One region of the Kitasatospora sp. NPDC057936 genome, then DNA from elsewhere that is predicted to be linked to it. Evidence: riboswitches for the same ligand, from Rfam matches in the RefSeq annotation. Region 1 holds a riboswitch; the other holds the start of a gene.
The links. Region 1 has a riboswitch for magnesium ahead of ACFVU9_RS01555 (magnesium transporter MgtE N-terminal domain-containing protein). Riboswitches for the same ligand answer to the same signal wherever they lie in the genome.
Positions count from the first base shown of each region.

Region 2: linked by a shared signal. The riboswitch ahead of ACFVU9_RS31265 (hypothetical protein) and the one ahead of ACFVU9_RS01555 (magnesium transporter MgtE N-terminal domain-containing protein) in region 1 are both predicted to bind magnesium.

Region 1 is NZ_JBHVPD010000002.1:88,830-92,872, reverse strand. It holds gene ACFVU9_RS01560 (NRAMP family divalent metal transporter) at 1-360, opposite strand, end outside; gene ACFVU9_RS01555 (magnesium transporter MgtE N-terminal domain-containing protein) at 357-1,724, opposite strand; M-box (ykoK) riboswitch at 2,036-2,215, opposite strand; gene ACFVU9_RS01550 (hypothetical protein) at 2,797-3,528, opposite strand; gene ACFVU9_RS01545 (serine/threonine-protein kinase) at 3,695-4,043, shown strand, end outside.
Region 2 is NZ_JBHVPD010000073.1:31,990-36,032, reverse strand. It holds gene ACFVU9_RS31280 (glyoxalase) at 1-220, opposite strand, end outside; gene ACFVU9_RS31275 (hypothetical protein) at 276-773, opposite strand; gene ACFVU9_RS31270 (winged helix-turn-helix domain-containing protein) at 820-1,323, opposite strand; gene ACFVU9_RS31265 (hypothetical protein) at 1,384-1,656, opposite strand; M-box (ykoK) riboswitch at 2,050-2,236, opposite strand; gene ACFVU9_RS31260 (alpha/beta hydrolase) at 2,435-3,646, shown strand; gene ACFVU9_RS31255 (universal stress protein) at 3,817-4,043, opposite strand, start outside.

The DNA of each region.
Region 1 (4,043 bases):
CACGGCGAGCGCGGTGAGCCGCAGGCTGAACTGCTCGCGGATGAGCGCGCCCAGGCCCTTGCCGGTGTGCGCGCCGAGCCGGACGGCCATCTCCTGCACCATCACCAGGGCGATGGTGACGAGCACCATGAAGAACAGCGTCCCGTAGGTGAACTGGGAGCCGGCGCTGGCGTAGGTGGCGATGCCGGCGGCGTCGTTGCCGGCGTTGGCCGCGACCAGCCCGGGACCGGCCACCATCGCGACGGCGGCGATCCGGCGGAAGCCTCTTCGGCGTCCGGGCGAGGGCGCGGACGACCGCGGCTCGGCCGGCGCGGCCGCGGACGCGTCGGCGCCGGGGCGGGTGTCGAGGTCGCGGGTCACTTGAGGAGCCTCCGGAAGTGCAGGCGCCCGCGCTCGGGGAGCAGCGAGTCGAGGATGTCGTCGGCCAGGACCCGGCCGAGGGGGCGGTCGGTGTCGTCGACCACGAGCAGGGAGGTGGCGCGGGCCGCGACCAGGTGGTGGGCTGCCTCGGCGAGGCGGGTGTCGGGGCGGACGGTCACCGGCGGGCCGAACTGGGCCCGCCAGGCGACCAGGTCGGCGATCACGGTGGTGTCCTCGGCGACGGCGAGGTCGAACAGCGGGATGTCGCCGACCAGGACGCCGTCGTCGTCGAGGACGGTCACCGCGTCGATGTCGGTGCGGTGTTCGGCCTGCGCGGCGAGTTCGGCCCGCACCTCGCCGACGGTCTGGGCGGACTCGGCGGTGACGAGCAGGGTGGTCATCGCGCCGCCGGCCGTGCCCTCGCGGTGGGTGAGCAGGGAGCGCAGCTCGGCGGCCTCGGGCTCGGGCATCCGGGCCAGCAGGTTCTCGCGCTCGCCCGGGTTGAGGTCGCGCAGGGCGTCGGCGGCTTCGTCCGGCTCCATCTCGTCGACCAGCCGGGCGGCGTGCTCGGGCGGCGCCTCGCGCAGGAGGTTCTCCAGCTCGGCGGGCTCCATCTCCTCCAGGGCGTCCGCCGCGTGCTCCGGCTCCAGCCAGCCGAGCAGCTGCTGGCGCTCGTGGCGGCCGAGGTCCTCCAGGATGTCGGCGAGGTCGGCCGGGCGCAGCCGGTGCAGCGCGGAGCGGGAGGCGCGCAGCCGCACCTCGGCGGGGCCGTGGGTGGCCTGCTCGCCGAAGGGGGCGACGGACTGCCAGTCCAGGACGCCGTCCGGGGTGGGGCGGATCTGCCAGCGGCGCGGGCCGAGGCGGCGCAGGAGGGTGGGCAGCGAGACGTCGACGCCGACCAGGACGGTGCGGGCGGCGAGCGGGGCGAGGTAGAGGTCGGCGGCGCGGGTGACCTGGACGCCGTCGACGTCGACGAGCTGGTGGTCCATCACGTCACGGGCGAGCAGCACCTCGCCGGGCCTGCGGTTGAACTCGCGCAGGTCGACGCGGGAGGTGCGCAGCCGCACTCCGCAGGTGTGGATCCGCTCGACGGCGGTCGCCGCGATGAACGCGCGGCGCCGGCCTATGCGGATGATCAGGCCGGTGACGGGCGGGTAGGGCTCCGGCCCGTAGAGGCGGGCGACGACGTCGACGACGCGGCCCACCTCCTCGCCGGCCTGGTTGGTGACCGGGCCGCCGACCAGCCCGGCGAGCGAGACGAGCGACGAGCGGACGGCCTTGGTGACGGTGGTGCGGCGCTCGGCTTCGACCGTGCGGTCGCGAAGGCGCGCCGTGGCGGACGAGAACAGCGTGGTGGTGGCCATGGAGAAACCCCCCTTGCCCCGGCAGGACGGGACATCGGGCCGCCCGGTGGCATGGCGCTGCCAACCTTGACCGCAGGGCTCACCGGGCGCGCGCAGGGGCCTCCCGCGTCACGTGGACGCGAGGGGGGAAGCGGAGCGGACCCGGCAGGTCAGGGAAGGAGGAGCCGCCTGGAGCAGCGGAAGAAGGACGGCGGGAACGAAACGGTGAAGGGCCGACTATGGCCAGGACTTCCGTCCATCACGCCCCCTCCCGATCTCGGCCGCGATCCGGCGCCGCGGCGGCATGGCAGGGCGGACGGACGTCACCGCCCGATGCACCCCAACTCGTCAGAGCTTTGGCACTCCACGGCGTGTCCCCGGCCGGTTCGGGCGGGGAAGCCACTTGGGGTCACCCCTTGGGCCGGGGAGACCTGTCCTGATCCGGAGCGTCTCTCGACGGGTGGGATCAGTGGCCTGTGTCCGTGAAGACGCCTCACCGAACGAGGTGTCTTTTCGAATCCTTGACAGGATAGGGCCTTGCCATCCCTCCGGCATAACCCTTGACCTGAGCTTGACCCCGCCCCGACCAGCGGGGGAGCCGCCGGGCGCGCGTCGGGGCGCGCGCGAGCGGAGGCGTACGCGGGGGCCGGGAAGGCGAGAGGACCCGGGAGCGTAGCCTGCTCCCGGGCCCCTGTGTGCCGCCCAATTGCTCACACCGGCACGTTTAAGGGCCGCGGATCAGATTGAAACCGACGCGTTCTGCCGTTGAACTACCGTGCCACGGAGCGGCACAGGCAGGACTTGAACCTGCATTCGTCGATGTTCGTCCGCACCCGGTCGATCCGGTGTTCGGCGGCGAATGCTGAGACTGGAGCGAGAGTCTGAGTTTGACGGGGCCCGCCTCTGCCTGGCTTGGGCTACCCCGGCCGGTGGTGCCGGGGGGAGGATTTGAACCTCCACTGTGACCCCTGGGTCAGCTTCAACATCAGTGTCAGCTTTTTCGCACCGCGCGAGCGCCCCCATCCGGTCTCCCGGAGGGTTCTCGGCGCCGTTCGGTGCACCCGCCCGGCTCCCCGGACGGGTGATCAGGAGGCTACCTGAACAGGTAGCCGAAGACGGCGTCGCCCACGCGCTGGTCGGTGACCTCCACGGCGTTGGCCTCCTCGCGGGCGAACTTGACCGCCTGCTGGAGCTTCTCCACCCGTTCGGCGAGCTCGTTCACGCGCCGGGCGGGCAGGGCGCCGGAGAACTTGACGGTCGTCCAGTACCCGACCGGGACGTCCTCGTAGTAGACCTCGACCTGGGCCGGGTGCTTCTCGGTGGCCTCGGCCTTGACGTGGTTGCGCGGCACCTTCTTGGTCCGGATGGTGCGCACCGGTTCGGTCTTCCACGAGTCGGTGGACGGGTCGAGGTTCCACGACTCGGAGGCGTCCAGCACCGGGAGCTTGCGCACGAAGGTGAACAGGTCGGTGAGCTGCTTCTCCAGGAAGAGCAGGTACGGGACGGGCACCTGGGCGAGCAGCACCTGGCCGTCCACCACCACGTCGGCGCGGGCACCGAGGTTGGCCCAGTCCTTGGTGGCCGTCACGTCGAACAGCCGGGTGAGGGTCGTCGAGGTGGACCGCAGGATGTCCTCGGCCTTGAGCTGCACCCGGGTCGACTCCGGCGGCAGCTGCTCGCCCTCCTCGTCCTTGGGCTGGTAGGTGCGGGAGATCCCGGCCAGCAGCGCGGGCTTCTGCAGGTCCTGGTGGGCCTGGGTCAGCTCCTGGAAGGACTTGGACTTGACGCCTTTTTCGACGGCGATGATCTGGTTCAGCTTTGCCACGTCGAGGACGCTAGCAGTCCCGAACTGGTGCGCGATACCCAATTTATGACCAAGCGGCTTCCCGCGGACCGGGCCGTGCCGGCGGGCCCGGACGGATAGGCCCGGACCGACGGGTCTGTACCGCGGCGTGTCCGGGGACAGCGGCACGCCACTAAGGTATGGGCCCGTGACAGCATCGAACGGGGCAGTCGTCGGGGGTCGGTACCGGCTCCACGACCTCATCGGGCAGGGCGGCATGGGCCGCGTGTGGCGGGGGCGCGACGAGACCCTCGGGCGGGACGTCGCCGTGAAGGAGGTGCTCCTGCCGGCCGGCGTCGACGACGAGCACCGCGAGCAGCTCCTCCAGCGCACGCTGCGCGAAGCGCTCGCCGCCGCGCGGCTCAACCACCCGGGCATCATCACCGTGCACGACGTGGTCGAGCACGAGGGCGCGCCCGTGATCGTCATGGAGTACGTGACCGGCGCCTCGCTCGCCGCGCTGCTCGGCCGGGACGGCGCGCTGCCGACGCGGCGGG
Region 2 (4,043 bases), on a different contig from region 1:
GGCCGGGGTGGGCCTTGGCGGTCGGCCGGAAGGCGTCCTCGATGCCCAGGTAGAGCCGGACGCGGCCACCGTCGGCGGCGAACCAGCACCCGCCGCGTGCGGCGAGCGAGGCCGGGCGGGGGAGCTCGGCCATCTGCAGGATGTCGCCGTAGAAGGCGCGCAGCATGGCCTCGCTGCCGGGTGGGGCGGCGAGTTGGACGTGGTCCAGGGCGGTGATCACCGAAGGGTTCCTCTCGTGGTGCGGTGCAGGGGGCGGGAGTTGGCGGGTGTGGTCGTCAACGGTGCTGGGACGGAGGCGGGTTGGCGCCGGGCCGATGCGGTCCCCGGCGCCGCTCGCGGACGGCGTCCACGAGGATCCGGACGGTCGGGACGGGCAGGTCCAGTCGGCGGGCGATCCACGGCGCGGTGTGACCGCCGAGGGCGAGCACCCAGGCCGCGTAGAGCTGGTTGAGCTGCGGCCCGTCCTCGGTGAGCAGCAGCGGGCGGACGGCCTCCATCGGGAAGCCCTCCAGGGCGCGGGTGCTGTAGACGGGGCCGTCCGGGCCCGGCGGAGGCAGCGGGAGCCTCCGCCGGGCCGCCAGGCGGCGGCCGACGAGCAGCACGCCGACGAGCAGCAGACCGGTGGCGGCGGACCCGATGAGGGCGGCGCCGATCACCGGCCGGTCCGGGTCCGAGGCCTCGTTCAGCGCGAGGCCTTCGAGGACGAGCAGCGTCAGGACGACGAGCAGCCCCGCCGCCTCGCCGCGCCGCGGGAGCAGCTTGCCGGGAGTCATCGGAAACCTCATCGTGGCCGTGGTGACGGTGAGTTGGCGAAATGGGTCAGGCCGCGGCGGCCAGCCGGGGGTCGTACTTGTAGCCGACCTGGCGGACGGTCGCGAGGGTGGGCCGGTGCCCGGGGCCGAGCTTGCGGCGTATCCGGGCGATGTGGGTGGAGATGGTGCGGGTGTCGCCGTTGTCGGGGCGGCCCCACACGCTCTCCATCAGCTGGCGGCGGCTGTGCACCCGCAGGGGGTTGGCGACCAGGTGGGCGAGCAGCTCGAACTCCATGAAGGTGAGGTCGACTTCGCGGCCGTTCACGGTGGCGACGCGCTGCTCGGGGTCGATCGCCAGCCCGTTCGGCGGGGTGTCGTCCCCGGCCTGCGGGCGGATGGCCCGGACGGTGGCGGCCCGGACGGAACCGGCCTGTGCGGGGACGCGCTCGGCGGGGGCGGCGGGAACGGCGGGGGCGGCCTTGGCCGCGGGGGCGCTCGCCGTCGTGACGGCGCGGAGGGCGGCCCGGTGGTCGGAGAAGATGACGTCGAGCCGGGGGTAGCGGACGGCCATGACGGGACTTCCTTCGGCGTGATTCTGCTGGTGGAGTGGGTGGCAGGGGCGGACGGGCGGTCAGCTCTCGGCGTGCCAGCGGGCGCACAGCCCTGCCGTCCCGTCGGCGGCGGTGACGGCCTCCCAGCGGGCCCGCAGGCGCATCGGCGGCCCGGCCGGGGCCTGCGAACCGATGGCCCGGAGCACGGTGTCGTCGATCGGGCCCGCGGTGATCGAGCCCGCGGCGATGGGGCCCGCGGCGATCCGGCCGAGGACGCCGGCGAGGGCGGCGCGCAGGCCGCGGGGCGGAACGGTCCGGGTGGTGGTGGGGTGGAAGAAAGCGGCGACGGACATGGCGACTCACCTCGGGTTCAACGGTCGGCGGGCGTGCGAGGGCATGCCCCGGCCGGGCGTGGCGTGGGGTTGGCGGGTTGACGCGCGGGCCCGCCTGGCGGCGTGCGACGGTGACCCCCTGCGGGCACGGCACCGCGACCCGGGGCGGCCGTCCGATGCGGGGCCGCGCGGGCACGGTGGTGTGCGCATGCGCTGACGAAACGTCAGAAGCACGGTGGGATAAGGGGGTTCAGCGTCTGCCGGAGGCGTGCTCGGGCATGCGGGAACGGGGCCGACTGTGGCCCGGACTACTACTACTGCTGTCCATGCGATCGCCTCCTTCCGGTCGGACGCACCACGGGCGGTGCGTTCATCGACTCGGCAGGAGCTCGCCAACCTGCCCCCCGGGCCGCCGGCTCACCCCAACTCGTCAGAGCTTTGGCACTTCACGGCGTAATCCCCGGCCGCAACGGGCACTGCGGGGAAGCCACTTGGGATCAACCCTTAGGTCGGGAAGATCTGTCCTGAACCTGGGCGTCTCTCGACGTCGTCGGGTCAGTGGCCTGTGTCCGTGAAGACGCCTCACCGAACGAGGTGCCTTTTCAAACACCCGAAAGCATAGCCCGGAACCGGGCGATCCTCGACACCTTTGTCGAACTTCTGACACGAACTCCCGGCGAACTCCCGGTACGAACGCCCTCCCCGGAGCGCATGACGTTCGGGTGCCATCCGATTACGGTGGGTGGGAGGCGCTGTGGATCCGGGACCGGTGGTCCACAGTGGTAGGGGAGGCCGGACCATGGGACTCACCAGTCACAAGCTGCTCGCGCTGACGGCGCTGTTCACCGTGGCCACGGTGCTCGGCACGCTGTGGGTGTGGCCGAAGTTGGCCGTCCGGAGCTGGCCGGCGATGTTCCTGCGGCTCGGCACGATCGTGCTCACGCAGCTGGCGCTGGTCGCCACGCTGGGGCTCGCGGTGAACGACTACTTCGTCTTCTACAGCAGCTGGTCCGACCTGCTGGGGCACGATCGCGGGGCGGCCGTGATCCAGGGCGCCGGAGCCACCCCGAGCGCTACGGGGACGAGCGGTGCGGGGGCGAGCGGTACGGGGACCAGCGGCGCCGGGACGACCGGCACCGGGCCCGCCCGCTCGCCCGCCGGGATCCAGGTGCTCGGCACGGCGGACATCACCGGCGCCCCGGCGGGCAGCCGCGACCCGGCGCAGATCGGGCGGCTCGACAAGGTCCGCATCCCCGGCGGGACGACCGGTCTGAGCACCGACGGTTACGTCTACCTGCCGCCGCAGTACTTCCAGCCGGGCGGCGAGCACCGGCAGTTCCCCGCGCTGCTCGTGATGACCGGCTTCCCCGGCGACGCCGCCAACCTCGTCACCAAGCTGCGCTACCCGGCGTACGAGCTCGACCTGCTGCGGAAGGGCGCGATGCGGCCGGCCGTGCTCGTGCTGATGCGCCCGTCGCCGTCGATGCCCCGGGACAGCGAGTGCGAGGACGTCCCGAACGGCCCGCAGGCGCAGTCGTACTACACGACGGACGTCCCGGCCGACCTGCGCGCCTCCTACCGGGTCCTGGACGGCACCGGGAGCCTCGGCGTGATCGGCGACTCGACGGGCGGCTACTGCGCGCTCAAGCTCGGCATGGTGCACCCGCAGACCTTCCCGGCCGTGGTCTCGCTCTCCGGCTACTTCAAGGCGGCGGACGACATCACGACCGGGGACCTCTTCGGCGGCAGCGCGCAGCGCCGCGACGAGGCCGACCTCACGTGGCGCCTCGCGCACCTGCCGATGCCGTCGCTGTCGGCGCTGCTCGCGGACAGCAAGGAGGACGGGAGCACGTACGCGGACTCGTCGGCCTTCGCGGCGGCGGCCCGTCCGCCGCTCACGGTGGCGCAGGCGACGGTGGACTCGGGCGGGCACAACTTCACGACCTGGACGCGGCTGCTTCCGCCCTCGCTCACATGGCTGAGCGACCACCTCAACGCCCCATCTCCGTAGGAACGTTGGCATGGCGCCGCCCCCGTCCGGGCGGATCGGACGGGGGCGGCGGAGGGGGGCTCGCCGGGCCGGCCCCAGCGGCCCTGGTCGTGGTGCCGCGGTGCCGCGGTCGGTGGCGTGGTGGCGTGATGCCGCGATGCCGCGATGATGCGGTGCCGCGGTCGGTGGCGTCAGCGGGCGAGGAGCGGGAGCGGGGCGCCCGTGCGGGCGGGGAGTTCGAGGCGGGTCAGGAGATCGGACGGGGACACCTCGACGACCCGGCAGCCGGCCCGGTGGCGGCAGTGGCGGGCCACCGACGCGTGGCGCAGCCGGTCGAGCCGGCGGCGGGTGGCGGCGCCGATCACGAGGACGTCGTCCGGGCCGGTGACGGCGCCGACCAGGGCGGGCCCCGGTTCGG